Regions from separate parts of the Devosia rhizosphaerae genome, predicted to be linked through region 2. Evidence: predicted binding sites of a transcription regulator. Region 2 holds the regulator's gene; each other region holds the start of a gene.
What was found. Region 2 encodes LexA, which represses DNA repair genes until DNA is damaged. Its sites were predicted from a motif close to TGTTCNNNNTGTGTTCNG; they were not measured.
Positions count from the first base shown of each region.

Region 1 (7,184 bases), 560 kb from region 2:
AGCAGTGGAAACTGCAGCGCCGCCGCCGGGAGGGGGACATCGAACTCCCGGCAGACAGCCTCGATTTGCCGGACCTTGCTAACGACGTCGTCAGGCGCCTTGGCATAGTTGAACGTCGATCCGCCGACCAGGACGCCTGAGTTGAACGGCCCGCCAATCACCACCGAGGATCCGCGCTCCAGGCACGTGCGCATGAACGGCTCGAGCGAGGTCTGCTCAAGGAGCGTATAGCGCCCGGCCAGGAGGAACACGTCCCAGTCGCCCAGCGCCATGGCATCCATCAGCACCTGCCACTCATTGACCCCCAGCCCGATCGCCTTAACAACGCCTCCGTCCCGCAGCTCGCGCAGGGCGCGGTAACCACCACTTTCCAATTGCTGCCAGAGCGGGCGATTGCCCTCTACGCCGTGCGTCATCGTGCCGATGTCATGCACATAGAGAACGTCAATTTTATCCACGCCCAGTCGCTGGATGCTATCCTCGTGCGAGCGCATGATGCCGTCATAGGAGTAGTCGTAGACTTGGTCGAAGGGCAGGGGATCGACCCAGTTGTGAGGGCTGGAGCGGTCCGTGCCGAAGGGGCGTAGCAGGCGTCCCACCTTGCTCGAGAGTACTGCGTCCTGCCGCCGTTCCCGCAGCACATCCCCCATCAGATGCTCGGACCGGCCATAGCCATATTGTGGGGCGGTATCGAGATAGTTGATGCCCATCTCGAGCGCGTGGGCGATGGTGGCGCGGGCCTGTTCTGCCGGCACGCGAGAGAAGATCCCGGCAAGAGAAGCGCCGCCCAGACCCAGTGTGGTGATCTCGAGTTCGGTTTGGCCGATGCGGCGTTTCTCGAACTGGCGTGCGCTCATCGTTATCCCCTCCAGATGAAGGGGATAACTGACATGTTAGTGGATGAGCTTCAAGCTCAATACAGCTGGCCGACGATGACGGGATGCTCGTCTTGCACGCGCACCGGGTTCCGCAAGGGTGCGCCGAACTGCGCCTCCTCAATCTCGAAGACGTCGTTGGGCTGCGTCGAGATACCGTCCGCAAAGCTCAGGGTGGCGGTGCCGAACATATGAATGTGCACGTCACCCGGTTGCCGGAACAACTCATACTTGAAGTGATGATACTCGAGATTGGCGATGGTGTGGCTCATATTGGCCTCGCCCGACAGGAAGGGCTTTTCCCAAAGCACCTTGCCGTCGCGATAGATGCGGGACATGCCTTCGACGTTCTCGGGCAGGTCCCCCAGCCGCAATTCCGGTCCAAAGGCGCAGGCGCGCAGCTTGGAATGGGCGAGATAGAGATAGTTGATGCGCTCGGTCACATGGTCCGAGAACTCGTTAGCGAGCGCGAAGCCCAGCCGCCGCGGCTGTCCATGCTGGTCGATGACATAGATGCCCGCCATCTCGGGTTCTTCGCCGGCGTCGAGCGCAAAGGATGGCGATGGGATCGGGTGACCCGGATTGACGACGATGTGGCCGTTGCCCTTGTAGAACCACTCCGGCTGCACACCCTTGCTGCCATCTGCCGGTTTACCGTTCTCCAAACCCATGCGAAACATCTTCATGGAGTCGGTCAGGGTCTCCTCGGCCTGCGGTGCGGCCGACTTGTGCATGGCGTCGCGAGTAGCGGCCGAGCCCAGATGCGTAAGGCCGGTGCCGGTCACATGCATATGGGCCGGATCAGGATGGTCGATGGGGGCGAGCATGCGCCCCTCAGCCAGGATCTTGCCGGGATCGACAGCGTCGCCGAGCCCATGTTCAGCCACCAACGCTGCAAGGCCCACCTGCCGCTCCATCGCCGCCAGCGCGAGCGCGTAGACACTCTTGGCGCCGGTCACCACGCGGGCCGTGCCGCCGTCAACTGCCCCAACGAGCCGGTTGCCGTCGTGATCGAGAAACTGGATGAGGTTCATGGCGGCTCCTCCGCTGGACGCCCCCGCGGGCGAAACTGGCGCGCATAAAACGCAGACATCGATGGAAGCGCAAGCAGAAAAATCATACTTTTCGCCCGCCACGCCAAAGGCGGACTCGATTCTCTTGCGCACCTATATCTGTTCTCATTTTGTCCCTTGACTTGGCTGAAACAAAATGAGAACAAACAAAGCACATTCACTGAAAACCCACTGCGGAACCGGTGCGTTGCACGGCTATCCAGAGCGTGGAATAAGGAGACACATCATGGCTAGCTCACTGCGCGTTGTTGAAGGTGGATCGATGGATAAGGACAAGGCACTTGCTGCGGCGCTCAGCCAGATCGAGCGCAATTTCGGCAAGGGCTCGATTATGCGTCTGGGCGAAGCCTCCTCCATTGAGGTGGAGTCCATCTCGACGGGCTCGCTCGGTCTCGATATCGCCCTGGGCATTGGTGGTTTGCCCAAAGGTCGCATCGTCGAAATCTTCGGGCCGGAATCTTCAGGTAAGACGACGCTGGCGTTACATGTCATTGCCGAGGCGCAGCGTAAGGGTGGTATTTGCGCCTTTGTTGATGCCGAGCATGCGCTCGATCCGATCTATGCTCGCAAGCTGGGGGTCAATGTCGATGATCTGCTGATCTCACAGCCTGATGCTGGTGAACAGGCCCTCGAAATTACCGACACACTGGTGCGCTCTGGGGCAATCGACGTGCTGGTGGTGGATTCGGTGGCGGCGCTCACCCCGCGTGCCGAACTGGAAGGCGAGATGGGCGATAGCCTTCCTGGCCAGCAGGCTCGTCTGATGAGCCAGGCCATGCGCAAGCTCACCTCCTCGATCAGCAAGTCCAAGTGTCTCGTCATCTTTATCAACCAGATCCGCATGAAGATCGGCGTGATGTACGGTTCGCCTGAGACCACGACGGGCGGCAATGCGCTGAAGTTCTACGCGTCGGTTCGTCTCGACATCCGGCGCATCGGTGCACTCAAGGATCGCGAGGAGATCGTCGGCAACCAGACCCGCGTCAAGGTGGTGAAGAACAAGCTGGCGCCACCGTTCCGCCAGGTCGAGTTCGACATCATGTATGGTGAGGGTATCTCCAAGACGGGCGAGCTGCTTGATCTCGGCGTTAAGTCGGGGATCGTCGAAAAGGCTGGTGCCTGGTTCTCCTGGGACAGCCAGCGGTTGGGGCAGGGGCGCGAAAATGCCCGTCAGTTCCTCAAGGACAATCCCCAGATCGCAGCCACCATCGAGCAAGGCGTGCGCGAGAGTTCGGGGCTGCTGGGCGAGGTGCTGCTGGTGGCCGGTGGCGAAGAAGACACCTCCGACGAATAAGTCAGTTCCCATGCAAGGAAACGTTAGGAGGGCGCCGCAGATGCGGCGCCCTCCTTTTCTGTTTTGTCGCGGCCTCGCTGCCGCCGCAATGCTGGACAGGGCGGCAGGCGGCACGATAGAAAGCCTGCCAAATATCCGGGGCGCCTTCGCGCCAGTCTCCGCCACGAAAGCCTATTGATGACCAGCGTAAACGATCTTCGCTCGAGCTTTGTCGACTACTTCGCCCGCAATGGGCACGAAGCTGTGTCATCAGGCCCGCTCGTTCCGCGCAACGATCCCACCTTGATGTTCACCAATGCCGGGATGGTGCCGTTCAAGAACGTCTTCACCGGAGTTGAAAAGCGGCCCTATTCCACGGCTACCTCGGCGCAGAAGTGTGTTCGTGCCGGCGGCAAGCACAACGATCTGGACAATGTGGGCTTCACTGCGCGGCATCACACCTTTTTTGAGATGCTCGGCAATTTCTCTTTTGGCGATTACTTCAAGGATCATGCGATCGAGCTCGCCTGGAACCTCCTGACGAAAGATTGGCAGCTTCCAAAGGAGAAGCTCATGGTCACCGTCTATCAGGATGATGACGAGGCACTTGAGCTGTGGAAGAAGATTGCCGGCCTCTCGGAAGATCGCATCGTTCGGCTTGGAGCCAAGTCGAACTTCTGGCAGATGGGCGATACCGGCCCCTGCGGCCCGTGTTCGGAGATCTTCTACGACCATGGCGAGCATGTCTGGGGCGGTCCCCCGGGATCGCCCGAGGAAGATGGCGACCGCTGGATCGAGGTTTGGAACCTCGTTTTCATGCAGTTCGAGCAGCATGGAGACGGTTCGCGGACCGCGCTGCCGCGCCCCTCCATTGACACCGGCATGGGCCTGGAGCGTGTCGCGGCCGTCATGCAAGGTGTGCACGATAACTACGACATCGACCTCTTCAAGGCGCTGATCAACGCTGCCGCCAATTCCACGGGTGTGGATGTCGACGGGGGAGGCAATCGGAGCCTCCGCGTGATCGCCGATCATTTGCGATCGATGAGTTTCCTGATTGCCGAAGGGGTGCTCCCTTCCAATGAGGGGCGTGGCTATGTCCTCCGCCGCATCATGCGCCGGGCTATGCGGCATGCCACCCTGTTAGGCGCCAGCGAACCGCTTATCTACAAACTCGTGCCCGCTTTGGTGCGCGAGATGGGCCAGGCTTATCCCGAGCTCAGCCGCGGCGAGGCGATGATTGCCGAGACGGTGCGCCTTGAAGAGGGGCGCTTCCTCAAGACGCTGGGTCGTGGGCTGCAGATTCTTGAGGATGAGACGCGCGGGCTTGGTGAGGGTGCCGTGCTGGATGGAGCAACCGCGTTCAAGCTCTATGACACCTATGGGTTCCCGCTGGACCTGACCGAGGATGCCCTGCGCAACCGCAACATCAAGGTGGACCAGGCCGGGTTCGATGCCGCCATGGCGGCCCAGAAGGCCGAGGCGCGCAAGAGCTGGTCGGGCTCAGGTGAAGCCGCCACCGACATGGTGTGGTACGGCTTGGCGGACAAAGTCGGTCCCACCGAATTCCTTGGCTATGAGACTGAAACCGCCGAGGGCGAGATCAAGGCATTGCTGAAGGACGGAGCGGAAGTCGCAGCTCTTGCCGCTGGCGAGGAGGGTTATGTTGTCCTCAATCAAACCCCCTTCTACGCCGAGAGTGGCGGTCAGGTGGGGGACACGGGGCAACTCATGGGCGAGGGGGTTGAAGCGACCGTTTCGGACACGCAGAAATTTCACGGCGTCTTCGCACACAAGGTGATGGTCACCGCCGGCACGCTGAAGCCCGGCCAAGCGGTGGAACTGCTTGTCGACCACGGACGGCGCTCCGCCATTCGGGCCAATCACTCGGCGACGCACCTGCTGCACGAGGCTTTGCGCCTCGTCTTGGGAGATCACGTGGCGCAAAAGGGATCGCAGGTCTCGGCAGACCGGCTGCGGTTTGACTTTGTCCACACCAAGCCGATGAGCCCCGAGGAAATTTCCGAGGTGGAGGATTTGGCCAATGCGATTATCCTGCAGAATGCGCCCGTCGAAACCCGCCTGATGGGGGTGGAAGAAGCCAAGGAATCGGGCGCTCGTGCCCTCTTCGGCGAAAAGTATGGCGACGAAGTCCGTGTTGTTTCTATGGGGCAGCCGACCGGCAACGGGCTTGGCTGGTCAGTTGAATTGTGCGGCGGCACCCATGTTCGCCGTACTGGCGACATTGGTCTTGTCTCGGTGGTAGCCGAGAGTGCCGTGGGCGCTGGTGTGCGCCGTGTCGAAGCGCTCACCGGCAATGCAGCGCGGCGCCGTGGCAATGAAAATGTAGCGATCGTCGGTGCCGCTGCGGGTCTCCTCCGTTCCGGCACTCAGGATGTCTTGGAGCGGATTGCCGCTCTGCAAGAGCAACTCAAGCGCACCGAGCGTTCCTTGTCCGATGCCAAGCAGAAGCTCGCCATGGGTGGCGGCTCGGCCAAGGCGGAGGGGCCCGAAACCATCAATGGCGTTGCCTTTGTCGGCCGCGTGGTCGAGGGCCTGCAGCCCAAGGATTTGCGTGGGCTCGTAGATCAAACAAAGAAGCAGGTCGGGTCCGGGGTCGTCGCCATCGTCGGCGTCACCGAAGATGGAAAGGCTGGTCTCGCCGTGGGCGTCACCGAAGATCTGGTGGGCAAGAAGTCGGCCGTCGAGCTCGTCAAGGCCGGTGCCGCAGCCCTGGGCGGGCAAGGTGGTGGCGGACGTCCGGACATGGCCCAGGCCGGGGGCCCGGACGGTGGCAAGGCCGAGGACGCTTTAACGGCCATCCGCGCCTTGATCTGAGGATCAGTGCAAATTCAGAGGGCCCCGCATGATGGTGCGGGGCCCTTTTATTGGCCAATGCGGAAGAAGAAGACGCGGGGCTTCCAGCGGATCGGACGGTTCTCTGTCAAGACGTTTAGCATGCCGGCGCTGACCACGATCAGCATGCCGATAATGGCAATCCAGTCCGGGTACTCTCCGAAGAAAAGCGCGCCGAAGAGAATGGCCCAGATCAGTTGGCTGTACTGCACCGGCGCAATCAAATTGGCCACAGTGCGCCGAGTGGCGCCAATCAGCAGCAACCCGCCCACGCCGCCCAAGAGGCCGATGCCGAGGAAGATCGCCATCTGCTCCAGCGTCGGCACGACGAAATAGGGGATCATCAGCACGCCGTTGACGATGCCCGAATAAAGCACCTGCAGGCCTACAAGGCTCACCCGCCGCTCTTTGGGCGCCACATAGCGCAGTACGGTCGTGGTTATGCCGCCGAAAAATACGCTGAGCAGAATGACGAAGTGCCCAAGCTGCAGATCGCGGGCGCCAGGACGGATAACCAGTACTACGCCTAGAAAGCTGATGATCAGTAGTATCCAGCGGTGCAGCGCCACATGCTCCTTGAGCACCAGCACTGAAAGCACTGTCACCATGATTGGCGTCAAAAAGCCGATGGCATAGACGTCGGCAAAGGGGATGTGTGTGAACGCGTACATGACGCAGGCGGTGCCGGATATTGCGGTTGCGCAGCGCAGATGGACGAGCCAGGGATGCTGGAGCTTGTAGATGTCGCGCCAGCGCTCTCCGCGGGTGGTGAGGGCCGCCGGAATGATCGAGAAGGTCGTGGTGAAAAACGCGATCTCAAAGACCGACAGGGAAGGTCCGGCCGTCTTGATCAGGGCATCAGCAACCGAGAAGCTGGCATAGGCCAGGAAGGCGAGAATGACGCCGACTGGCATCGCTGTGATCCGGACTGAACGAAGATTGGAGATTCGGGGCGGGGTGATGACAGCATACAGCGCACATCAAGCCTGGTCATCAGCAAGTAAGAGCCCCTGATCGGTTCAGGTGATAGGGGTGGTTGGTCGAACAGTAGAATGGCCCCTGGAGGGGCCATTCTAGTCGTCTCAGCTGGAGTTAGAACGAAGCCTT
Region 1 is NZ_CP126539.1:1,635,248-1,642,431, forward strand. It holds gene QOV41_RS07990 (aldo/keto reductase) at 1-857, opposite strand, end outside; gene araD1 (AraD1 family protein) at 914-1,909, opposite strand; gene recA (recombinase RecA) at 2,172-3,242, shown strand; gene alaS (alanine--tRNA ligase) at 3,420-6,059, shown strand; gene QOV41_RS08010 (DMT family transporter) at 6,107-6,991, opposite strand; gene QOV41_RS08015 (OmpP1/FadL family transporter) at 7,170-7,184, opposite strand, start outside.
Region 1: a site for LexA is predicted at 2,076-2,093, ahead of recA (recombinase RecA). Genes of this name have one in related genera too.

Region 2 (7,184 bases):
GGCCCACTCCAGCACTTGCGCGTATAGGGCGCAAAGAGCCGGTGAGCCTATGAGCGGTACCGGAGCGGTACCGATCAGCTGCCGATTGGCGCCAATTTCAGCACCGATGAGTAGCCCGGATAGAAAACCGGCGCACCAGTCGGGCTGGCGATCGGACAGCAGCGAACCGGCGCGGATCTCGAACAGCCGCCCAAGCAGCTGACCCGGATTCTTGAGCCCGGCCATCGCGCCTGCCTCGAAGCCTTCCGCGCGTGCTGGGCCGTCGAGATCACCCTGCAAGGAGTGCCGCAGCACTGATTGCGTGCGCAGGACTTCGAACAGCTCTCCGGTCATGGCGGTCGAGAACCGCTCAATCCTTGTGCCATCGAGCACAGCCCATTTGGAGTGAGTGCCGGGCATGCAGACAACGCCCGCGAAGTCCGTGTAAGTGGCCGCGAGGCCAAGCAGCTGTGTCTCTTCACCACGCATGACGTTGTCATTGCCGCCGCGCTGACAGACGCCAGGCAGGATTGCGACTCGATAGCGAGTGTCTGGCATTGCTGGGTATACTGCGCCTGCAGCAAGATCGCGCAGATCGGTAGGTGCCTCCAAATATGGCGCCTCCATCCAACCCTGCCGGGCGCCCGCCATGCCGCAAACCAAGACTTCAGTGGGCTGGCCCTCTTGTCCAGTGTCGGCGAGAAGCTCCATCAGAACACCAGCGAATTGGTCGCGCTGGAGCTTGCCCATGCCTTTGTCGGAGCGGCGCTCAAAAATCACCGAGCCATCGGCAGCGATGCCCCAGACCCTGAGGTTGGATGTGCCCCAGTCCACCGCTATCCAATCCATCTTGGCGCTCAATCTATTCTCCCCGTCCGCCTCGGCGGGCGACACTAGTGACCGAATCTAATTCCAGCCAGCCCCATTCTCCGCCTGCGTCGCGACAGCAAAGGACGGCCGGGTCGACCTGTCTCCTCCTTGAGTAAGGCCCGACGCGCGTTGCGGCAGGTCGCGACGGGTTCTCCACTTCCGATCATTAGTATGATTTTTTCGGTGCCAAGGCATTTAATCTCGGTGCAGCCGTGTTAGAACTGTTCCAACGTTGGCGCTTGCGCCGACGGCCACTCAAGGAAAGATACGACAGATGACGGCAGGTAATGGCAACGGCGCGCCCAAGCAGCTGCGCTCGCGAGCCTGGTTCGACAATCCAGACAATCCCGACATGACCGCGCTTTATCTCGAGCGCTACATGAATTTCGGTGTCTCTCGCGAGGAATTGCAGTCCGGCAAGCCGATCATCGGCATCGCCCAGACAGGCTCGGATCTCAGCCCTTGTAACCGGCACCACATGGTCCTCGCCGAGCGTGTTCGCGAAGGCATTCGCGAGGCCGGCGGCATTGCAATCGAGTTTCCGGTTCATCCGATCCAGGAAACCGGCAAGCGGCCAACTGCCGGGCTCGACCGCAATCTCGCCTATCTTGGCCTCGTTGAAGTGCTTTACGGCTATCCGCTGGATGGTGTGGTGCTCACCATTGGCTGCGACAAGACCACGCCGGCAATGCTGATGGGTGCGGCGACGGTCAACATCCCGGCCATTGCCCTGTCTGTTGGGCCCATGCTCAATGGCTGGCACAAGGGCGAACGCACCGGTTCGGGCACCATCGTGTGGAAAGCTCGCCAGATGATGGCCGCTGGCGAAATCGACTACCCGCAGTTCATCGAACTTGTGGCGTCTTCGGCACCTTCGACCGGCTACTGCAACACCATGGGGACGGCGACCACGATGAACTCGCTGGCCGAGGCGCTCGGCATGCAGCTTCCGGGCTCGGCGGCGATCCCTGCGCCTTACCGCGACCGGCAGGAAATCGCGTACCGCACCGGCAAGCGCATCGTCGACATGGTGCATGAGGACCTCAAGCCCTCCGACATTCTGACCAAGGACAATTTCGTCAACGCCATCGTCGTGAACTCCGCTATTGGCGGCTCGACCAACGCGCCCATCCATATCAACGCGATTGCCAAGCACATCGGCGTCGAGCTCAACATCGATGACTGGCAGGAGCACGGCCACAAGGTGCCGCTGCTGGTCAACCTGCAGCCGGCTGGTGAGTATCTAGGCGAGGACTACTATCACGCCGGCGGCGTTCCGGCCGTCGTAAACGAGCTGATGAAGCAGGGACTGATCCGCGAGGGCGCGCCCACGGTCAACGGCAAGTCCATTGGTGAGAATTGCCGCAGCACGCCCATTCAGGACGACAAGGTCATCCGTCCCTTCGATCAGCCGCTCAAGGGCGAAGCGGGCTTCCTGGTGCTCCGTGGCAATCTGTTCGACAATGCCATCATGAAGACCAGCGTGATCTCGCCCGAATTTAAGGAGCGCTACCTTTCGGACCCGGTGCATCCCGGCATGTTCGAAGGCAAGGCCGTGGTGTTCGACGGGCCTGAGGATTACCACCACCGGATCGATGATCCGTCGCTCGAGATCGACGAGCACACGCTCCTGTTCATGCGCGGCGCGGGGCCCATCGGCTACCCTGGTGCGGCTGAAGTGGTGAACATGCGGCCACCCGATTACCTCATCAAGAAGGGCATCCATTCCCTAGCTTGCATCGGTGATGGTCGTCAGTCGGGTACTTCTGGCTCTCCCTCGATCCTCAACGCTTCGCCAGAAGCGGCAGCTGGCGGCAACCTCGCCATTCTCCAGACTGGCGATCGGGTTCGCATCGATCTCAACAAGGGTGAAGCCGACATCCTGATTTCGGACGAGGAAATCGCGTCCCGCCGTCAGCAACTGGCCGAAACGGGCGGCTACAAATACCCAGCCCATCAGACACCCTGGCAGGAAATCCAGCGCAACATCGTTGGCCAGCTGGGCGAGGGGGCGATTCTCCGAGGCGCTGACAAATATCAGCGGATTGCCCAGACCAACGGCGTCCCTCGCGACAATCACTAGGAATGCAGAAGGCCCGCCAATCGGCGGGCCTTGTCTCATGTCAGCTAAATCTACTCAGTACTTGCGCAGCAGGCCCACCAGCCGACCTTGCACCTTGACGCGGTCCGGCGGGAAAATGCGGGTTTCATAAGCCGGATTGGCCGCTTCCAGTGCCACAGTGTTCCCCTTGCGGCGCAGGCGCTTGAGGGTTGCTTCCTCGTCGTCCACCAAGGCCACGATGATCTCGCCCGTCGAGGCTTGATCCTGCTTCTTGATGAGCACGGTGTCGCCGTCGAAAATGCCTGCCTCGATCATCGAGTCGCCGCGCACTTCCAGTGCGTAGTGCTCGCCGGGCCCCAGCATTTCCGGTGGCACGGCGATGGTGTGGGAGTGGCTCTGGATAGCTTCAATGGGCGTACCGGCAGCAATGCGGCCCATGACCGGGATGGAAATCGGCCGAGCATAGTCCTCGCCGGCGCTGATGCGAGATGGGGGCGAAGCGACCTTGCCGAGATTGCCTTCGATGACTGAAGGTTCGAAGCGGGCGCGGCGACCACCGAGCGTTGGGTTCATCGAGTCCGGGAGTTTGACCACTTCAAGCGCACGCGCCCGATTGGGGAGGCGGCGGATAAAACCGCGCTCTTCCAGGGCGGTGATCAGCCGGTGAATGCCGGATTTCGACGCCAAATCGAGGGCATCCTTCATCTCATCGAAGGACGGCGGAATGCCGCTTTCTTTCATCCGTTCGTGGATGAACATCAGCAGCTCGTGTTGTTTGCGCGTCAGCATTGGCCCCTCGGCGAGAATCGGAACATAGGCAGAACGACTATAGGTGTTCCAGTTATGTTCTGCAATATCTCCATTGCCATTCCGTGGGACTTAAAGATGAACGGATCCTGAACGACTTTCTCGCTTCAGAATCCGTCTATCGGTAGTGCTTCGACAACTGCTCTGGCGGGCTGGCCGGGATCATGCTCGGGTTGCACGATCAGCATGTCGGCATCTGCGAGCGAGGAGGTGTGCCCGCTATCGGTTTGGGCGATCGGGTCGAGCATCGGCCCGGCATCCGTCTGCACGAGGCGGGCCCGCATGAAGTGCCGACGCGCGGTGTTTGGCGGCGTGGGGCCGACGAGAGGCAGGCGCCAATGCGCAGGCTCGTCGTAGCCCAGCCAATGGCGGAGTGCCGGCTTGATGAAAACAGTGGCCGTGACCATGGCCGAGACGGGATTGCCCGGCAGGCCGAACACCAGGGTTCGTCCATTGCTGCCGAACATCAGCGGCTTGCCGGGGCGCATGTTGATGCGCCAGAAGTCGAGCGCGACACCCAGATCTTTCAATGCACCTTGGACGAGGTCGTGCTCGCCCACGGACGCGCCGCCGGTGGTGATGAGGATGTCCGGCTCGGCAGCCAGCGCCGCACCCAGGCGAGAGCGCAGCAGGGCTGCGTCATCAACAATGATGCCGTGATCCGTCACTGCCTCGGCATAGGGCGCGAGCATGGCAGCAAGCCCAAAGCTGTTGGAGGCGACGATCTGGTCGGGACCTAGTGGAGTACCGGGGAGAACAAGCTCATCGCCCGTCGCCACGAGGGCAATCTGCGGCCGGTGGGCTACGGTTAGCCCGGCGCAATTGGCTGCAGCCGCCACGGCGATCTGCATGGGCGTGAGGCGCGTGCCCGCCGCGACCAGCGTCTGACCAGTAGCGAAGTCAGCACCCGTGGGGCGGATGCTGTGGCCAAGCCGGGCAGGGGCCGTGAAGCGGACGAGGTCGCCCTCGCGCACCGCCTCTTCCTGCATGATCACGGTGTCGGCGCCGACGGGGACTGGCGCGCCAGTGAAGATGCGGACCGCTTCTCCTTCCCCAACAGACCCGCTGAAGGCTGCGCCGGCCTGAGACATGCCAACGACCCGAAGCTGCGCCCCGTCGCTCACGTCCGCGGCCCGCATGGCATAACCGTCCATGGCGCTGGCATTGAAGGGCGGCTGGTCGTGCGTGGCAATGATCGGGTCGGCGAGGACGCGGCCCACCGCCTCGGGCAGGGCCACAATTTCCGGCGTTACTGGGGGAACACGGCTGAGGATTTGGGCCAGCGCGTCGTCGACCGGAAGAAGGCTCATGGCGCCCGCATGTAGTCGCCGGATTTGCCACCCGACTTCTCGAGCAGGCAGATATCGCTGACGACCATGGCGCGGTCGATTGCCTTGGCCATGTCGTATAGCGTGAGGGCCGCGGTAGAGGCAGCAACCAGTGCTTCCATCTCGACGCCGGTCTGTCCAGTTGTTTCAGCCGTCGCGGTGATGCGGATGGCCTCGGCGCTCTCGGCTTCGATTTCGACGTTGACCTTGGTGAGCGGAATGGGATGACAGAGCGGAATGAGCTCGGAAGTCTTCTTGGCACCCATGATGCCGGCCACGCGCGCCACTGCGAGTGCGTCGCCTTTCTTGAGGCCACCGCCCATAATGGTGCTGATTGTCGAGGGTTGACCGGTCAACCGCGCCTGCGCCGTGGCTCGGCGACGCGTAACCGCCTTGTCACCAATATCGACGATGTGCGCCTCGCCCCGGGCATTGAGATGGGTGAGGGCTTGGTTGCTCATGAGCGAACCGTCTCGACTTGGCCCATCAGGAGAGCCCGCGTCGCGGCGACCACATCGTCCTGCCGCATCAAACTCTCACCAACGAGGAAGGTCCCGATACCCGCTTCGCGATCCAGCAGTTGCAGGTGGGCGTGGTCCACGATGCCGCTTTCGCTGACCAGGGTCACGCCTTCCGGAACACCGCCTGCGAGCTTGATGGAGGTTTCGAGGGTTGTTTCGAAGGTGCGCAGATTGCGATTGTTGATGCCGATGAACTGGGCGCCCAGCCCTAGCGCACGATCGAGTTCAATCTGGTCATGCACCTCCACCAGTGCATCCATGCCCCATTCCTCGGCGGCGTCGAGCAGGTAGCGCGCCACGTCGTCGCCGACCGCGGCGAGGATGATGAGGATGCAGTCCGCGCCCCAAGCCCGTGCCTCGGCAACCTGATAGGTCTCGAACAGGAAGTCCTTGCGCAGCACCGGCAGGCGCGTCGCAGCGCGGGCCTCGATCAGATAGCTGGGCGAGCCCTGAAAGCTCGGCCGATCCGTCAGCACAGAAAGGCAAGCTGCGCCCGCCATTTCATAGCTCCGGGCGATCTCGGCGGGGTTGAAGTCGGGCCGGATTAAACCCTTGGACGGGCTGGCCTTCTTCACCTCGGCAATCAGGGCATACTGCCCCGCAGCGCGCTTGCTCTTGAGAGCCTTGAGGAAACCACGTGGAGCGGGCTGGTCATGGGCCTGTGCCACCACCTCTGCCCATGGGTGCATCGCCTTGGCAGCAGCGATTTCCTCGCGCTTGTAGGCTTCGATCTGCTGGAGAATATCGGTCATGCGTCCCGTCCGTTTGACACCGCCACCAGGCGGGCGAGAGTGCCCTTGGCCTTGCCCTCATCGATGATCGTGCTGGCCACGGCAATGCCGTCCTCGATGCTGCCAACGCGATCCGCGACGAAAATGGCCGCTCCGGCATTGAGCAGTACGGTTTCCCGGTAGGCACCCGGTGCTCCGTCGAACAAAGCCCTGATCGCCTGCGCATTCTCTTCCGGCGTGCCCCCCAGTAAGTCTTTGGGGTCGGTCAGTGGCAAGCCGATCTGCTCGGGGTGAAGCTCAAAGCTGCGGAGATCGCCATCGACGATCTGGGCGACGAAGTTGGGTCCAGAGGTCGAGAGTTCGTCGAGCCCTTCGCTGGAGTGAACCACCCAGGCCTTGATGGCGCGATTGGCCAGCAAGGCCGCTGCAACCGGCTCGACCCATTCCTGCGCGTAGACGCCCAGGAGGTAGCGGCGAACCCCGGCGGGATTGGATTGCGGTCCGAGCAGATTGAAGAGGGTGCGCACGCCCATTTCGACGCGCGACGGGCCTACATGGCGCATCGCGGGATGGTGGGAGGGCGCGAACATAAAGCCAATACCGGCTTCATGGATGCAGCGCGAGATTTCCTCGGGAGAGAGATCCAGCTTGACGCCGAGAGCCTCCAGCGCCTGAGACGAGCCAGACCGCGAGGACAGGGCCTTGTTGCCATGCTTGGCGACGGGTATTCCCGCCGCAGCAACCACCACGGCGGTCGCGGTCGAAATATTGAGGCTGCCGACGCCATCGCCGCCGGTACCCACGATGTCGATTGCATCCTGCGGTGCCGCGACGGGGATCATCTGCTCGCGCAAGATGGACACGGCGGCGGCAATCTCGCCCACCG
Region 2 is NZ_CP126539.1:2,193,380-2,200,563, forward strand. It holds gene QOV41_RS10875 (2-dehydro-3-deoxygalactonokinase) at 1-840, opposite strand, end outside; gene QOV41_RS10880 (IlvD/Edd family dehydratase) at 1,124-2,932, shown strand; gene lexA (transcriptional repressor LexA) at 2,987-3,700, opposite strand; gene QOV41_RS10890 (molybdopterin molybdotransferase MoeA) at 3,826-5,028, opposite strand; gene moaC (cyclic pyranopterin monophosphate synthase MoaC) at 5,025-5,507, opposite strand; gene trpC (indole-3-glycerol phosphate synthase TrpC) at 5,504-6,319, opposite strand; gene trpD (anthranilate phosphoribosyltransferase) at 6,316-7,184, opposite strand, start outside.

Region 3 (7,184 bases), 1.2 Mb from region 2:
AATCGATTCTGAGGGAGCTGTCCCTGACCGGGCTCGTGGGCTCGGACATACGGCGCCCACCTACGTAAGTAGGTTCCCGGGATCGACTATCCCACGGCCAGGGCGGCACCTAGTTTTGTTGACGCGAGCACCGTGCCGTATGGCGGATGACACCATCGAGCAGACCAAGGCCGAGCTTCGTGCCAAGGCGCATGCCATCCGGGCCAGCCTGTCTGCCGATCTTCGCGCGGAAGCCGCAGACGCCGTTGCCCTTCATTTCTTCGCCAGCTTTCCGCCCGCGCCCGACTGCGTAGTGGCCGCCTATTGGAGCATCCGAGACGAAGTCGATACTAATGCGCTGTTGCTAAGACTTATGGATGCCGGCACCACCGTGGTGCTGCCAGCCGTGACGAGCCCCGACGGTCCTCTGGACTTCCGGGTGTGGGAGCCTGGCGAGGCGCTCTACGAAGCGGGCTTTGGAACGCTGGCGCCGGCTCCGAGCGCCCCGCGTGCAGACCCCGATTGTGTTCTGATGCCGCTCCTGGGTTTTGATGCGCAGGGCACGCGGCTGGGATATGGCGGCGGCTACTACGACCGCACCATTGCCGATCTCGATCAAAAGCCGACCTTGGTCGGCATCGCCTTTTCCGCCCAGGAGTTTTCGTCCATTCCCCGCCAAGACCATGATGTGCCGCTCGATGCGGTGATAACCGAAACCGGCGTCCACCAGTTCGGTGGCGCTGCATGAGGCTCTTGTTTCTGGGTGATGTGGTCGGGCGCTCCGGCCGGGAAGCTGTGGCCGAGCGGCTGCCGGGGATTGTCGAGCAGTACGGCTTCGACTTCGTGGTCATCAATGGCGAGAATGCAAGCCATGGACGTGGCCTGACCGAGGCGCATTACCAGAACCTTCGCGATGCCGGGGCCGACGTGGTGACGCTGGGTGATCACGCCTTCGACCAGCGTGACACGCTGAGCTTTATCGAGCGCGAGCCGAACCTGCTGCGGCCGATCAACATGCCGCCCGGCACTCCGGGGCGTGGCGCCATGTTCGTTGAAAGCCGCAAGGGGCACCGCGTTCTCGTGGTCAATGCGTTGGGGAGGGTGTTCATGGGGCCGGTGGACGACCCGTTCCGCGCGGTTGAAGCGGCGATCGCCGCTTGCCCGCTGGGAGAGCAGGCCGATTCGATCATTGTGGATTTCCACACCGAGGCCACCTCAGAAATTCAGGGTATGGGACATTTCCTCGATGGGCGCGCCAGCCTTGTCGTAGGCACGCATACCCATATCCCTACCTCCGACCATCGCATCCTCCGCGGCGGTACGGCATTGATGGCCGATGCCGGCATGTGCGGTGATTTCGACTCCGTCATCGGCGTGGACACCGAAGAGCCGATCAATCGGTTTCTCACCGGTATCGCCAATGGTCGTTTCAGCCCCGCTGAGGGGGAGGCTACCTTGTGCGGGGTTGCTGTTGAAACAGATACTCGCTCGGGCCTCGCCACCAAGGTCCTGCCCGTTCGCATTGGCGGTTCGCTGTCGCAGGCGCTGCCGGAGTTTTAGGCAGCGAACGTATCGGCAAAATCAACACCGAATGCGGACGCGGGATCGCTGAGGGGGCGGGCGCCGCGAGACTTTCCTTTTGGCAGTTCGGCCACTATAAGGCGGCCAATTCATCAGTAGCGACGATCCGAGGTTACCGAATGGCCGGCCATTCACACGCCAAAAACATCATGCACCGCAAGGGCAAGTCCGACGCTGTGCGGTCCAAGGTTTTCTCCAAGCTGGCTCGCGAAATCACCGTAGCCGCCAAGATGGGCATGCCCGACCCCGCCTTTAACGCGCGCCTGCGCCTTGCCGTGGCCAATGCCCGCGCCCAGTCCATGCCCAAGGACAATATCGATCGTGCAATCAAGAAAGCGCAGGGTTCCGATGGCGAGAACTACGACGAAATTCGTTACGAAGGTTATGGTCCTGGTGGCGTCGCCATCATTGTCGAGGCGCTGACGGATAATCGCAATCGCACCGCCTCCAATGTGCGCTCCTATTTTTCCAAGAACGGCGGCGCCATGGGCGAAACCAATTCGGTCGGCTTTATGTTCGACCGCGTTGGCCAGATCACCTATCCGGCCGCGGTCGGCTCGGAAGACAAGGTGATGGAAGCGGCCATCGAGGCGGGCGCCGACGACGTCGAGAGCGACGACGAAAACCACTATATCTATACTAGCTTCGAAAGCATGGCCGAGGTGTCCTCCGCGGTCGAGAGCACGCTAGGGGAAGCCGAATCCGTCAAGGCCATCTGGCGCCCCCAGACCAACACGGCAATCGATGCCGAAAAGGGTGCAACGCTGATGAAGCTCATCAATACGCTTGAAGAAGATGACGACGTCCAGAACGTCTATACTAACTTCGAGATGAGCGACGAGGATGCGGCCAAGCTGGCCAGCTGATTCCCAGCCGCAGAGATTTCGGCACAGGGCGGCTTCGGGCCGCCCCTTTTTATGCCGTCTGGCGCAGTTCAGCGGTGGGCTCGCCCTGGATGTGAATGACCGCAGTGCGGTTGCGGCCGGTCTGCTTGGCATCATAGAGACGCTGGTCGGCAATGCGGAAAAGCTCGGCGAAGCTCGAGCGGCCGCGGAATACCGCGCCACCAATGCTGACTGAAAGCGGCCGTTGCCGCTCATCGGGGGTGAAAACCGCGAGATTGACCGACCGCCGGATGCGTTCAGCAATCGCCTCGGCCTCCCGCTGGTCCACCTTGGGTAGGAACACGCCGAACTCCTCGCCACCCATTCGACCGACAAGGTCGCCGGCCCGCAGCACGGTGCGGATGGAACGCGCGATGATCGTCAGCGCTTCGTCGCCGGCGTCATGGCCGTAGGCATCGTTGATGGTCTTGAAGTTGTCCGCGTCGATCATCAACAGGGCGCCGCCTGCGTCCCTGTCCTGCTGGTCCAGGATCGTGGAGGCCTTTGCGGTGAAGGCACCGCGGTTGAGACAAGCGGTTAGGCTGTCGGTTCGAGCCACCATGCCAAGACGCAGATTGGTGATGGCTAGACCGCGCACCCGCATGCTTAAGTAGAAAAAGAGCGGCAATCCCAACACTGTGGGTAGGATCGTCGCGCTGAGCATGGCGCGTTGGTGCGCGACGGGGCCGAGACCCGCGAATAGCAGGGCGTTAAACCCCACGGCAACGGCAACACAGGCAAGCGTTCCGAGCACGGTCCAGCGGCCCACGCTTGACCAACTCTGAAGGGCAACCAAAGTCTTCGACGATACCATTGGATAGTCTCACTGCAAAAAAGCGGAAAGCGCCATGGCGCGAGTTCGGCAGACTTTTGGGCAGTATCGTCAGGGCGGAGAGTTGCAGGACCATCGTCGCGCTGTGCCACGGTTTCCTGCTGTTGCGGCAGAGCGGTGCTGCCGCTGAACATTGTTGACCGACATTGGTTTGATTTCCTGCGTTCCCGAAGCGGCACGTTAGGCCTCTGGCCATGAATGTACCCTTCTGCAGATCGGTAAAATTTGAAGCGTTGCTGATGCTGCCAAGCTGGCGTTTCTGATTTGTTCACTTGGGGCTTGGTAGGTGTCGGTCAGTTCATTAAGGATGGCGTCATGAGCCTAGCGACACGAATCATTGGCATCGACCCGGGCCTGCGCCGTTGCGGGTGGGGGGTCATCGATAGCCTGGGCAATCGGCTAAGCTTTGTTGGCGCAGGCACCATCAAGCCTCCAGTCGAAGGCTCGCTTGCCGAACGGCTGACAGCACTCTTTTCTTCGCTGGGGGAGGTGCTGGACCGCTTCGAACCGGAAGAGGCGGCCGTCGAAGAGACGTTCGTCAACGCGGGCGCCCGCTCGGCGCTGATCCTTGGCCAGGCGCGCGGCGTGGCGCTCCTATCCCCGGCCGCGCGTGGGCTGCCGGTAGCCGAATATGCTGCCAATCTCGTCAAGAAGTCGGTGGTCGGCACCGGCCATGCGGACAAGGGGCAGATCGATCTGATGGTGCGCACTTTGCTGCCCACCGCGGACTTCAAGGGAGCCGACGCGGCGGATGCCCTGGCGATTGCGATCTGCCACGCCCATCACCGCGTCTCGGCGCAGCGTATGAGAGCACTGGCATGATTGGCAAACTAAAGGGTCTTGTCGACAGCTTCGGCGATGATTGGGTGCTGATCGACTGTGGCGGCGTCGGCTACGAGGCGTTCTGCTCCACGCGGACCCTGCAGAGCCTGCCGCGCGTGGGAGAGGCGACAGTTCTCTTCATCGAGACGATCGTGCGCGAAGATATGATCCGGCTCTATGGCTTTGCCAACGACGTTGAAAAATCCTGGTTCAACCTCCTCATGACCGTTCAGGGCGTAGGGGCTCGGGTGGCCCTCGCCATCCTTTCCGTGTTGACGCCTTCGGACCTTTCCAGCGCCATTGCGCTGCAAGACAAAGCCATGATCGGCCGCGCCAGTGGGGTTGGACCCAAGCTTGCCGTTCGCGTTGTCACCGAACTCAAGGGCAAGGTCCCCGCCTTCGGTGGCATGGATGCAGGCACGCTGGGCCTGCAATCTGCCCTGGGCGAGGGCATAGCTGCCAGCAATGTCGCCGATGCCGTTTCGGCGCTGACTAATCTCGGCTATTCCAGCGCTCAGGCTTCAGCCGCGCTGAGCCGAATCGTTGCGCGGGAAGGCGATGACACACCGACCGAAAAGCTGATCCGCCTTGGCCTCAGGGAGTTGAGCAGTTGAGCGACTTCACCTCTCCCGCAGCCGGCCGCGATGAACCGCTTGATGTCTCCCTCCGGCCCTCCGGCTTTTCCGAGTTCGTCGGCCAGGCCGCCGCGCGGGCAAATCTCGAAGTATTCATTCAAGCCGCTAAGCAGCGCGGCGCAGCGCTTGATCACGTCCTATTCGTTGGTCCGCCGGGACTGGGAAAAACCACCCTGGCGCAGATCATCTCCAAAGAGCTTGGGGTGGGTTTTCGTGCTACGTCCGGCCCGGTGATCGCCAAGGCCGGTGATCTTGCGGCGCTGCTGACCAATCTCGAAGATCGGGACGTCCTCTTTATCGACGAGATCCATCGGCTCAATCCCGCCATCGAAGAAGTGCTCTATCCGGCCATGGAGGATTTCCAGCTCGATCTTATTATCGGGGAGGGTCCGGCAGCCCGCTCGGTGCGGATCGATCTGGCGAAGTTTACGCTGGTTGGCGCCACCACCCGTGCCGGATTGTTGACGACGCCCCTGCGGGATCGTTTTGGTATTCCGGTGCGGCTCAACTTCTACACGCCCGAAGAACTTGTGCAGATCGTAACGCGCGGTGCGCGGCTCCTCGGCATGCCCATGGCCCCCGATGGCGCCATGGAGATTGCACGGCGCTCGCGCGGCACTCCGCGCATCGCCGGTCGGCTGCTCCGCCGCGTGACCGATTTTGCGCTGGTGGATGGCGCGGCAGAAATTACCCGTACGCTAGCGGACAAGGCGCTGCTGCGTCTCGACGTGGACGCGCGCGGGCTCGACCAGTTGGACCGGCGCTACCTTTCTACCATCGCCGACTTCTACAATGGCGGCCCTGTCGGCATCGAAACTATTGCCGCCGCGCTCAGCGAACCGCGCGACGCCATCGAGGAAATCGTCGAGCCGTACCTCATTCAGCAGGGTTTCATCCAGCGCACGCCTCGAGGCCGCATGCTGACAGGAACTGCGTTCCAGCATATGAACCGCGCGGTGCCGCAAGGATTCGTGGGCATGCAGACCATCCTTTTTGACGACGCGGAGAGCGAGGACTGATGGATGGGCAGCGGGGCAGATGGGTGCGTGTCGCGAGTTACGCGCCGCACCTGCCGCAATGGCCGGCTGACTTTCCGCTGCGCATCGTCGCACTGAGCGACTTTCATCTGTGCACCCCTTGGATGAATGCGCGGCGCCTCGCTGCCATCTGCGCTCAAGCGAACGCGCTCAAGCCGGACATCATCCTGCTCCTGGGCGATTATCTCGACGGGCCGCGGTTCAGCCGCCCGGCAGCTAGTGATTGGGCTGAGCCTCTGGCGGCGCTCTCTGCTCCACTCGGCGTGCATGCCATTCTAGGCAATCACGATTACAAGCTGGGAAGCGGCAGTGCGGCTGAAGCTGCGGCTGTCACATCTGCGTTGTACGCGGTGAACCTACCCGTCTACATCAACCAAGCCGCTCGTCTTGAGACACAGGGGCGCGGCTTCTGGTTAGCCGGTCTCGGCGATCAATACGCACTTCTGCCAAAGCGTGAGAAGGTCAGGCTCGGCTTTGGCCTCGACGACCTCCCGGCGACGCTGGCTCAGGTTACCACGGACGAGCCCATCCTCCTCATGGCGCATGAGCCGGACATCTTCCCTGACGTTCCAGAACGCGTGGCGCTGACCCTCAGCGGTCATACCCATGCCGGGCAGGTCACCCTCTTCGGCTACGCGCCCGTTGTGCCCTCCCGCTTCGGGCAGCGCTTTCTCCATGGCCACGTGATTGAAGGCGACCGCCACCTCATCGTTTCGGGTGGCCTTGGCTATTCCGGGCTGCCGATCCGCTTGGGTGCTCCCGCCGAGATGCTGCTGATCGAACTGGGCCAGCAGGCAAAGGAATGATCGGGCTGCGCTGGCCATGGCTGACCCTTGTCGTCGCTGCGATCATGCTGCTTTTTGTCACCGCTCAGACAATCTGGCCGGAGCTGGTTGGCCATCTGCGCTGGGAAGCAGAGCGGGTCCTTGCCGGCGAGCTCTGGCGCATGGCGAGCGGCGCCTTTATCCACACCAACGGCCCGCTTCAGATCATCTTCAACCTTGTCGGGCTGCTGTTCATCGGCTGGTTTGTCGAACAGCACTGGTCCCGTCTCGCCTGGGTTGTGGCATTTGTCGGCGGCGTGCTGGCGGCCGAGCTTTTCGCCGTCCTCTGGTATCCCGTCGGCGGTGGGCTTTCCGTGGGCTTGGGGGGACTGGTCGGATTGACGCTGGCGGGCTGGGCACGCTATCGCGAGGTGCGCTGGATCGTGCGCGTGCCCCTGGTGCTGCTCTATCTCGCCGGAACGGCCTATGTGGTCTATCTCCAGGACATTCATGGGCCCCCAATCATTGCCGGTGCGCTGGTCGGCATCGTCATGGCTCGATCGCGCCGCGCCTTTACGTTATTGCGTGAGCATGGCTGAGCCGCACACTTTCCCCGTCCGCATCTACTACGAAGACACCGATTTCTCCGG
Region 3 is NZ_CP126539.1:950,566-957,749, forward strand. It holds RNA gene ssrS (6S RNA) at 1-113, shown strand, start outside; gene QOV41_RS04600 (5-formyltetrahydrofolate cyclo-ligase) at 140-727, shown strand; gene QOV41_RS04605 (TIGR00282 family metallophosphoesterase) at 724-1,539, shown strand; gene QOV41_RS04610 (YebC/PmpR family DNA-binding transcriptional regulator) at 1,680-2,426, shown strand; gene QOV41_RS04615 (GGDEF domain-containing protein) at 2,476-3,213, opposite strand; gene ruvC (crossover junction endodeoxyribonuclease RuvC) at 3,592-4,098, shown strand; gene ruvA (Holliday junction branch migration protein RuvA) at 4,095-4,712, shown strand; gene ruvB (Holliday junction branch migration DNA helicase RuvB) at 4,709-5,752, shown strand; gene QOV41_RS04635 (metallophosphoesterase) at 5,776-6,576, shown strand; gene QOV41_RS04640 (rhomboid family intramembrane serine protease) at 6,573-7,133, shown strand; gene ybgC (tol-pal system-associated acyl-CoA thioesterase) at 7,126-7,184, shown strand, end outside.
Region 3: a site for LexA is predicted at 3,531-3,548, ahead of ruvC (crossover junction endodeoxyribonuclease RuvC). Genes of this name have one in related genera too.

Region 4 (7,184 bases), 1.1 Mb from region 2:
CAGATACCGGCAGGACGCCTCTCCGACCGAATCGATCGCCGCCTCGTTCTTGTGGGATTGGGCAGCTTCGCGGCGGTGATAGGCTTGCTCCTGATCATCATCAATCCGTCGTCGGGTTGGTTGATGTTCGTCCTCTTCGCCGCTTACGGCTTTGCTGCCAACCCGCTCTACGCCATAGCGGTTGCCCATGCGAACGATTTCGCCAAAGAAGGCGAGTTCGCGCGTATTGCCGGTGGCATGCTGCTTATTCTGGGCGTGGGCCTCGCCATCGGACCGGCGGTCGCGTCCCTGCTGATGGGCGTGCTTGGCCCGGTTGCCCTGTTCGTCGTCACCGTAATATTTCACGCGGTCATCGCTGCCTTTGCCTATTTGCGTATGCAGGTGCGCACTGCACCCGACGCGGGCGATCGTGCGCCGTTCCAGCCGATGCCGGGCAACACCACAACAACGCCGGAGGCCGTTGCGCTCGACCCGCGGACTGATACAGAAGACTTTGTGCCTCCGCCCGATGAGCCTGAGGTGCCCGAAGAGCTGCTCGAAACCGCAGAGGAGAAGCGCCATGTTCAAAATGGACCGGTTTGAGAATCGCGCCTTTCAGCCCCTCTCGATTGCAGTCATTGCGGTTTCCGACACGCGCACGCTCGAAACCGATACCGGGGGAGCCCTGCTCAAGAGCCTCCTTGAAGCCGACGGGCATCGCTGCGCCGACCGCGTAGTCGTCCGCGACGATGTGCAACTGATCCGACGCGCCGTGCAATCCTTTGTTGCCGATCCGGATGTCGATGTGGTGCTGACCACTGGCGGTACGGGCTTTTCAGGCCGCGACGTCACGCCCGAATCCGTCGAGCCCCTCTTCGACAAGCGGATGGACGGCTTTTCGGTGCTCTTCCACCAGTATTCGGCTACTACGGTGGGCACCAGTTCCCTGCAGTCGCGTGCAACCGCCGGCCTCATTGGCACGACTTTTGTCTTCTGCCTACCCGGATCGCGCGGGGCCTGCCGGGATGCTTGGGAAGGCATACTCACCCATCAGTTGGACTATCGCCACAAGCCGTGCAATTTCGTCGAGTTGATGCCGCGCCTCAGTGAGCGCTGAACCAGGTTCGATCTGATCGCCCATACAAAAAGGGCGCCTCGCGGCGCCCTTTCTCGTTTCTAGTGACCATGACCCATCTCTGGTCCGCCGCCTTCCGGACGACGGATGAAGAAGGCGGCAAGGATCGCGAACAGCGAGATCACCGCTCCGACCGTGAACGCGAGGCGGATGCCACCGGCGAGAGCCTCCACCTGGTCGAGACCTGCAGCCGCAAGCAAAGCGGTTCGGATGGTCATCACCGCCACAAAGAGCGCGATGCCCGCAGCGCCTGCCAGTTGCTGCACCGAACCCAGGATCGCACTGGCATGGGAGTAGAGCTCCTTGCGCACCGACCCCATGGACGAGGTAAACACCGGCGTAAAGATCAGCGCCAGCCCGATGCTGAGCACCACGTGCCCCGCCAGAAGGGCCCAGATGGGCGTGTCTTGGCCCACCAGGGTCATGCCCCAGAGCACGGCCGAAACCAGCACTGTTCCGGGCACAACAAGCACGGTCGGCCCAACGCGATCGAACAGACGCCCAACGACGGGCCCGAGCAGGCCCATGACGAGCCCGCCCGGCAGCAGCATTAGCCCGCTTTGCAGGGTGTCCAGGCCGACGACGTTCTGCAGATAGATCGGCAGCAGGATGATGGTGCCGAAAAGCGCCATCATGGCAACGAGCATCAAGCCCACCGAAACCCGGTAGTTGGGCGACAGGAACGTTCTGAGGTCGAGCAGCGCCTTATCCTCGTTCTGTAGGCGCAATTGCCGCCAGACAAAGAGCGCCATCGCTACGCCACCAATCACGAGCGGCAGCCACAGTGGCACGGTTGGAGCCTCGCCGGCATGGGCCATGCCTTCGCCAAAGCTGGCGAGCCCATAGATCAGCCCACCAAAGGCAAGTGCCGACAGCACCACCGAGACAATGTCGAGTGGCGCGTAGCGGGGGGTGGAAACGTTCTGGATTTTGCGGGCACCCAGCGCCAGTGCGCCGATCGAGATCGGCAGCACCAGGATGAACATCCAGCGCCAATCGAGATTGGCGAGGATGAAGCCGCCAATGGTCGGACCGATGGCGGGCGCGACAGATATGACGATCGAGATATTGCCCATGGTCTTGCCGCGTGCTTCCGGTGGCACCAGCGACATCACCGTGGTCATCAGCAACGGCATCATGATTGCAGTACCGACAGCCTGCACGACGCGACCGAGCACGAGCAGCTCGAGCCCTGGCGCAACCGCGCAGATCAGGGTGCCCGCAGTGAAGGTCGACATGGCCACCATGAAGATGGGCCGCGTGTCCATCCGCTGCAGCAGGAAACCGGTGATCGGAATCACCACTGCCATGGTCAAAAGGAAACCAGTGGTCAGCCATTGGGCGGCACTTGCGGTGACGCCCAGATCGACCATCAGGTGCGGAATGGCCACGCTCATGATGGTTTCATTGAGGAACACGACAAAAGTTGAAACCAGCAGCAGAGCAATGACCAGCTTGTTCCTGGCGGCATGATCCTGGGCGAACGCCGGTGCTGCAGGGGCCGTGTCGAATGGTGTGGCGTCGGTACTCATGATGCTCCCTCGCGATGAGTATGTGTGGTCTGCCGGGACGACGATTGGGCCCAGTCTGTTTCGACAGGACCTTGGCGGACCGATGTGACAGTGGTTGTCAGCAGGTGACGTTCAGGCCTGGGGCTCTGCACCTCCGTCCGACCCGACGGGAGTGGGGAAGCCCTGATCCAACCATGCACGCCGTAGCAGCAGGGTTGGCCGGTTTATGCCTCATGCGTTCGCTCGTCCAGCCATTTTGTCGCAGTTCTGCTTTGCACCTGCTGCTCAGCAGCATTCGACCCGATGGTATTCCTACCGCTAAGTTCTTGTTTTGTTCTAGCCTGATTGCTACATCTGTGCCGTGAGGTTTCCTCCCGATTCGAGGATCCATCAGGAGAACGAACATGGCCCTTTATCAGGCCCCTTCCTTTGAGGCCCTTGAACGACTGAGCCGCAGTCGCGACGCGGATCTGGCGCGGCGGGAGCTGCTGGATCCCGATCGTGTTCGTGGGCGGGGCGCGCAGTCGAACCGGACAGGGCGCTTTGAAAAGCATGTGCGTGAGAACATTGATGATGGCTGGTCCACCGTCGAGCCGCTACCGATCTTCGAAACGGTGGAACACACCGAGCGCGCCAAGACCATCATCACCAGCAATGACAGCCCGGACATCGGGTTCGAGCGCTCGCTCAATGCCTACCGCGGCTGTGAGCATGGCTGTTCCTACTGCTATGCCCGGCCCAGCCATGCTTTTCTCGGGCACTCGGCGGGGATTGAGTTCGAGCGAGACATCTACGTTAAGGTCAACGCTGTGGAGGCGCTGCGGGCGGAATTGGGCGCCAAGAGCTATCGGGTGAAGCCGATTGCCATGGGTACCAATACGGACCCCTACCAGCCCGCCGAGCGCAAGCACAAGCTGACGCGCGGTATTCTAGAAGTCATGCTGGAGACGCGCCATCCGGTGATGATCACCACGAAATCGGCGCTGATCATTCGCGACCTTGATTTGCTGACCGAATTGGCCAAGCTCGGGCTGGTGAAGGTGGCCATTTCGATGACTTCGATGGACCACAAGCTGTCCCGCAAGATGGAGCCACGGGCCTCCTCGCCTGCCCGCCGGCTCGAAGCAATGCGGCTCCTCAGCGAAGCCGGTGTGCCCACCGCCGTCTTTGCTTCCCCCATGATTCCGGCGATCAACGACATGGAGCTCGAGCGCATCCTCGATGCCTCCGCAGCGCAGGGCGCCAAGAGTTCCGCTATGATCCTGCTGCGCCTGCCCGGCGAAGTACGCGACGTTTTCCGCGAATGGCTGCTGCGCCATTTCCCCGACCGGGTGCGGCATGTCCTCTCGCTGGTCCGCGACACCCGTGGCGGCAAGGATTACGACTCCCGCTGGGGCACTCGGATGACCGGCGAGGGCCCATACGCGACCCTCCTCCGCCAGCGCTTCGACAAGGCGCGCGAGCGCTATGGCCTGGATGGCAAACTGCCAGTGCTGCGCAGCGACCTCTTTGTCGCGCCGCGGCTCGAAGACCGGCAGATGAGCCTCTTTTAGGCCTACTCCAACGTGGTTCGAGCGACGAGTTCGAGCACGCGCGGGTCGGCGAAGTCGTGTACGGACAGGCTGACACCCGCCTCCTCCATCTGCTGCTCGTCAAGGCCCGTCATGATGCCGACGGTGGCAATGCCGGCCGCCTTGGCCGCGGCCATGCCGGCGCGGGAATCCTCGAATGCCACAGCATGCTCGGCTCTGCCGCCGACGAGCCGCAACCCCTTAAGATAAGGCAGCGGATGCGGCTTGCCATGGGCCAGCTCGGCCCCGATCACCACATGAGCAAAACGGCTGACAAGGCTCAGCGCTTCAAGCAGCATTTCAGCATTTGCCCGCGGTGCATTGGTGACCGCGACCACTGCGACACCGTGGTCGTTGGCCCAGTCGAGCAGGGCCAAAAGGCCTGGCACCGGGTCAACGCCGTCTTTGGCAATCTCGCGAAAGCGCTTTTCCTTGCTGGCCATCACGGCCATGGCGTCGTCATGGGCCAGGTCCGGCAGAAAATCGTCCGCGATCGCCTCGTTCGCACGGCCCTGCAGTTCGGCGACGAAGCGTGACTTGTCGAAGCTATGGCCATACGGCGCGAAAGCCTCGTTGAAGGCTACGAGGTGCAGCGGATCGCTGTCCACCAGCGTTCCGTCGATGTCAAAGAGCAGCGAGGCTCCTGGCTTGGCAGGCATCTGGATGGTTCTCTATTCAGTACTGCGCAACGCGGCGCGCATAGGCTTCCATGAAATCGAGCGAAGCCAGCACGCCTTGCAGCGATATCCAGACCTGCCGAACTTTCCGCTCCCCTTTAACCGGGATCCCCATCGTCACGGAAGTGCGCTCTTTCATCTTCGCCAATACGCTCTCTAGTTGTGCGGGATCGGCGAGGAAGTACTGGTTGATCGTGTTATGGCGGGTTTCCAGCGCCTCCCCGACCAGCAGTTCAACTGCTGGCTCGCCGCTAAACTCGAGAGCCAGGGGACGGCTTTCGTCAACTTCCACACCATCGGCAGCGACGGTGATGGTGACGTCAAGCGTGCCGGTCAGCCGGTTGCGGATCACCGAGAGCTTGTAGGCCGGCAACCCGGCCGAATTGAGCTCCTGGCTACCCGCGCTGGCAAAGCACGAAAACTCATAATAGCTCGCCCCATCCTCATCGATCTCGTCCGGACAGGCCGCCAGCCAATCGCGGTTATATTCCCGCCACTCCCCAAACGGGTGGTGGAACGGCTCCGCGGACACGGCCAGGGACGAGGCAGCGAGCAGCGACAAGGCTAGGCCGGTTCGGATGTTCATGGTTCACTTTCGATGAACTGCGGGTCAGCACTTTTCCTGATACCCCAGCAGCGCGGCGGGCAGAAGGCAAAGGAGAGATCGTGGTGAAGGACTCGACCTAAAGGCCCTGATCCCATCGGAATTGAATACTGCTCAACCGCCTCTTCTGACGATGCTGGCGCGGCTGTGATCGTCTGGTGATTGACTGGAACACCCCAGCAGCCATGCTGGCGGCAATGTTGATCGATTCGCCCGTCCAGACCGAGCCCGACTATAGCCATGAGCTTGCGCTCAATGCGCGTGGCGCGCGCGTGGTCGCCGGCGTCGATGAAGCTGGTCGCGGCCCTTTGGCCGGTCCCGTCGTGGTCTCGGCGGTGGTGCTCGACCCCGAGCGCATCCCACCGGGGCTCAACGATTCCAAGAAGCTGAGTGAAGACGAGCGAGAGTCCCTCTTCGAGCAGATCGTTGCCACTGCCGTGGTCTCGGTTGTTGTGGCGCCACCCTCGATCATCCTGTCGCGCAATATTCGCGGCGCGACGCTGTGGGCCATGGCCCGCGCGGCCTGCTCGCTCTCGCTGCGCCCCGATCGCGTGCTGATCGATGGCCGCGACGTGCCCATGGGCCTGCCCTGCGACGGGTTGGCGCTGATCGGCGGCGACGCCCGGTCTGTCTCGATCGCCGCTGCGTCCATCGTGGCCAAGGTCACGCGCGACCGCATGTGCAGGATCATGGACTGTGACGCGCCCCATTTCGGCTTTTCCAGCCACAAGGGCTATTCCACGCCCCAGCATATGCGCGCCCTCACCGAGCACGGCCCCTGCCGCCATCACCGCGAGGAATTTGCTCCCGTGGCAGAGGCTCGCTTGCGGCTTACCCTGGCGCTCTCCGCCTGACTGGGCACACCCCTCTTAACCCCCTGCTAACCCCTTAAGAACGCTCCATTAACCCCCGCCCGCTATAACGGGCTTGTTAGTACTGCGTTAGGGTTAAGTGTATGTTGCGTACCGCGCGTACGGCCGTTTCGGCCGCTGCGGAGGAGGCACAGCGTCTCCCGATCGATACCATTCTTGTGGGTGATTGCATCGACCACATGAATGCCTTGCCGGCCGGCTCGGTTGATCTAATTTTTGCTGATCCCCCCTACAACCTGCAGTTGGACCAGGGGCTAACCCGCCCCGACCAGAGCCGGGTCGATGCGGTGGATGACGACTGGGACAAGTTCGAGAGCTTTGCCCATTACGACGCCTTTACGCGTGCCTGGCTGCAGGCGGCCCGGCGCGTGCTCAAGCCCGATGGCGCCCTTTGGGTGATCGGCTCATACCACAACATTTTCCGCGTCGGCACGGCGCTTCAGGATCTCGACTTCTGGATGCTCAACGACATTGTCTGGCGCAAGGCCAATCCGATGCCGAACTTTCGCGGCACCCGCTTCACCAATGCCCACGAAACGCTGATCTGGGCCGCACGCAGCCAGAAAAGCCGCGTTACGTTCAACTACGAGGCGATGAAGCTCGCCAATGACGACACGCAGATGCGGAGCGACTGGCTCTTTCCCATTTGCACCGGTACCGAACGCCTCAAGGACGAGAACGAGGACAAGGTTCACCCCACGCAAAAGCCCGAAGCCCTCTTGTTCCGCATTCTCAACGCCACCACCAAGCCGGGCGATGTCGTCCTCGATCCGTTCTTCGGCACCGGCACCACTGGTGCTGTCGCGCGCAAGTTGGGGCGGCACTTCATCGGAAT
Region 4 is NZ_CP126539.1:3,325,339-3,332,522, forward strand. It holds gene QOV41_RS16350 (MFS transporter) at 1-582, shown strand, start outside; gene moaB (molybdenum cofactor biosynthesis protein B) at 569-1,096, shown strand; gene QOV41_RS16360 (MDR family MFS transporter) at 1,156-2,646, opposite strand; gene QOV41_RS16365 (PA0069 family radical SAM protein) at 3,030-4,178, shown strand; gene QOV41_RS16370 (HAD-IA family hydrolase) at 4,181-4,855, opposite strand; gene QOV41_RS16375 (hypothetical protein) at 4,872-5,459, opposite strand; gene QOV41_RS16380 (ribonuclease HII) at 5,636-6,331, shown strand; gene QOV41_RS16385 (site-specific DNA-methyltransferase) at 6,433-7,184, shown strand, end outside.
Region 4: a site for LexA is predicted at 2,947-2,964, ahead of QOV41_RS16365 (PA0069 family radical SAM protein). Genes of this name have one in related genera too.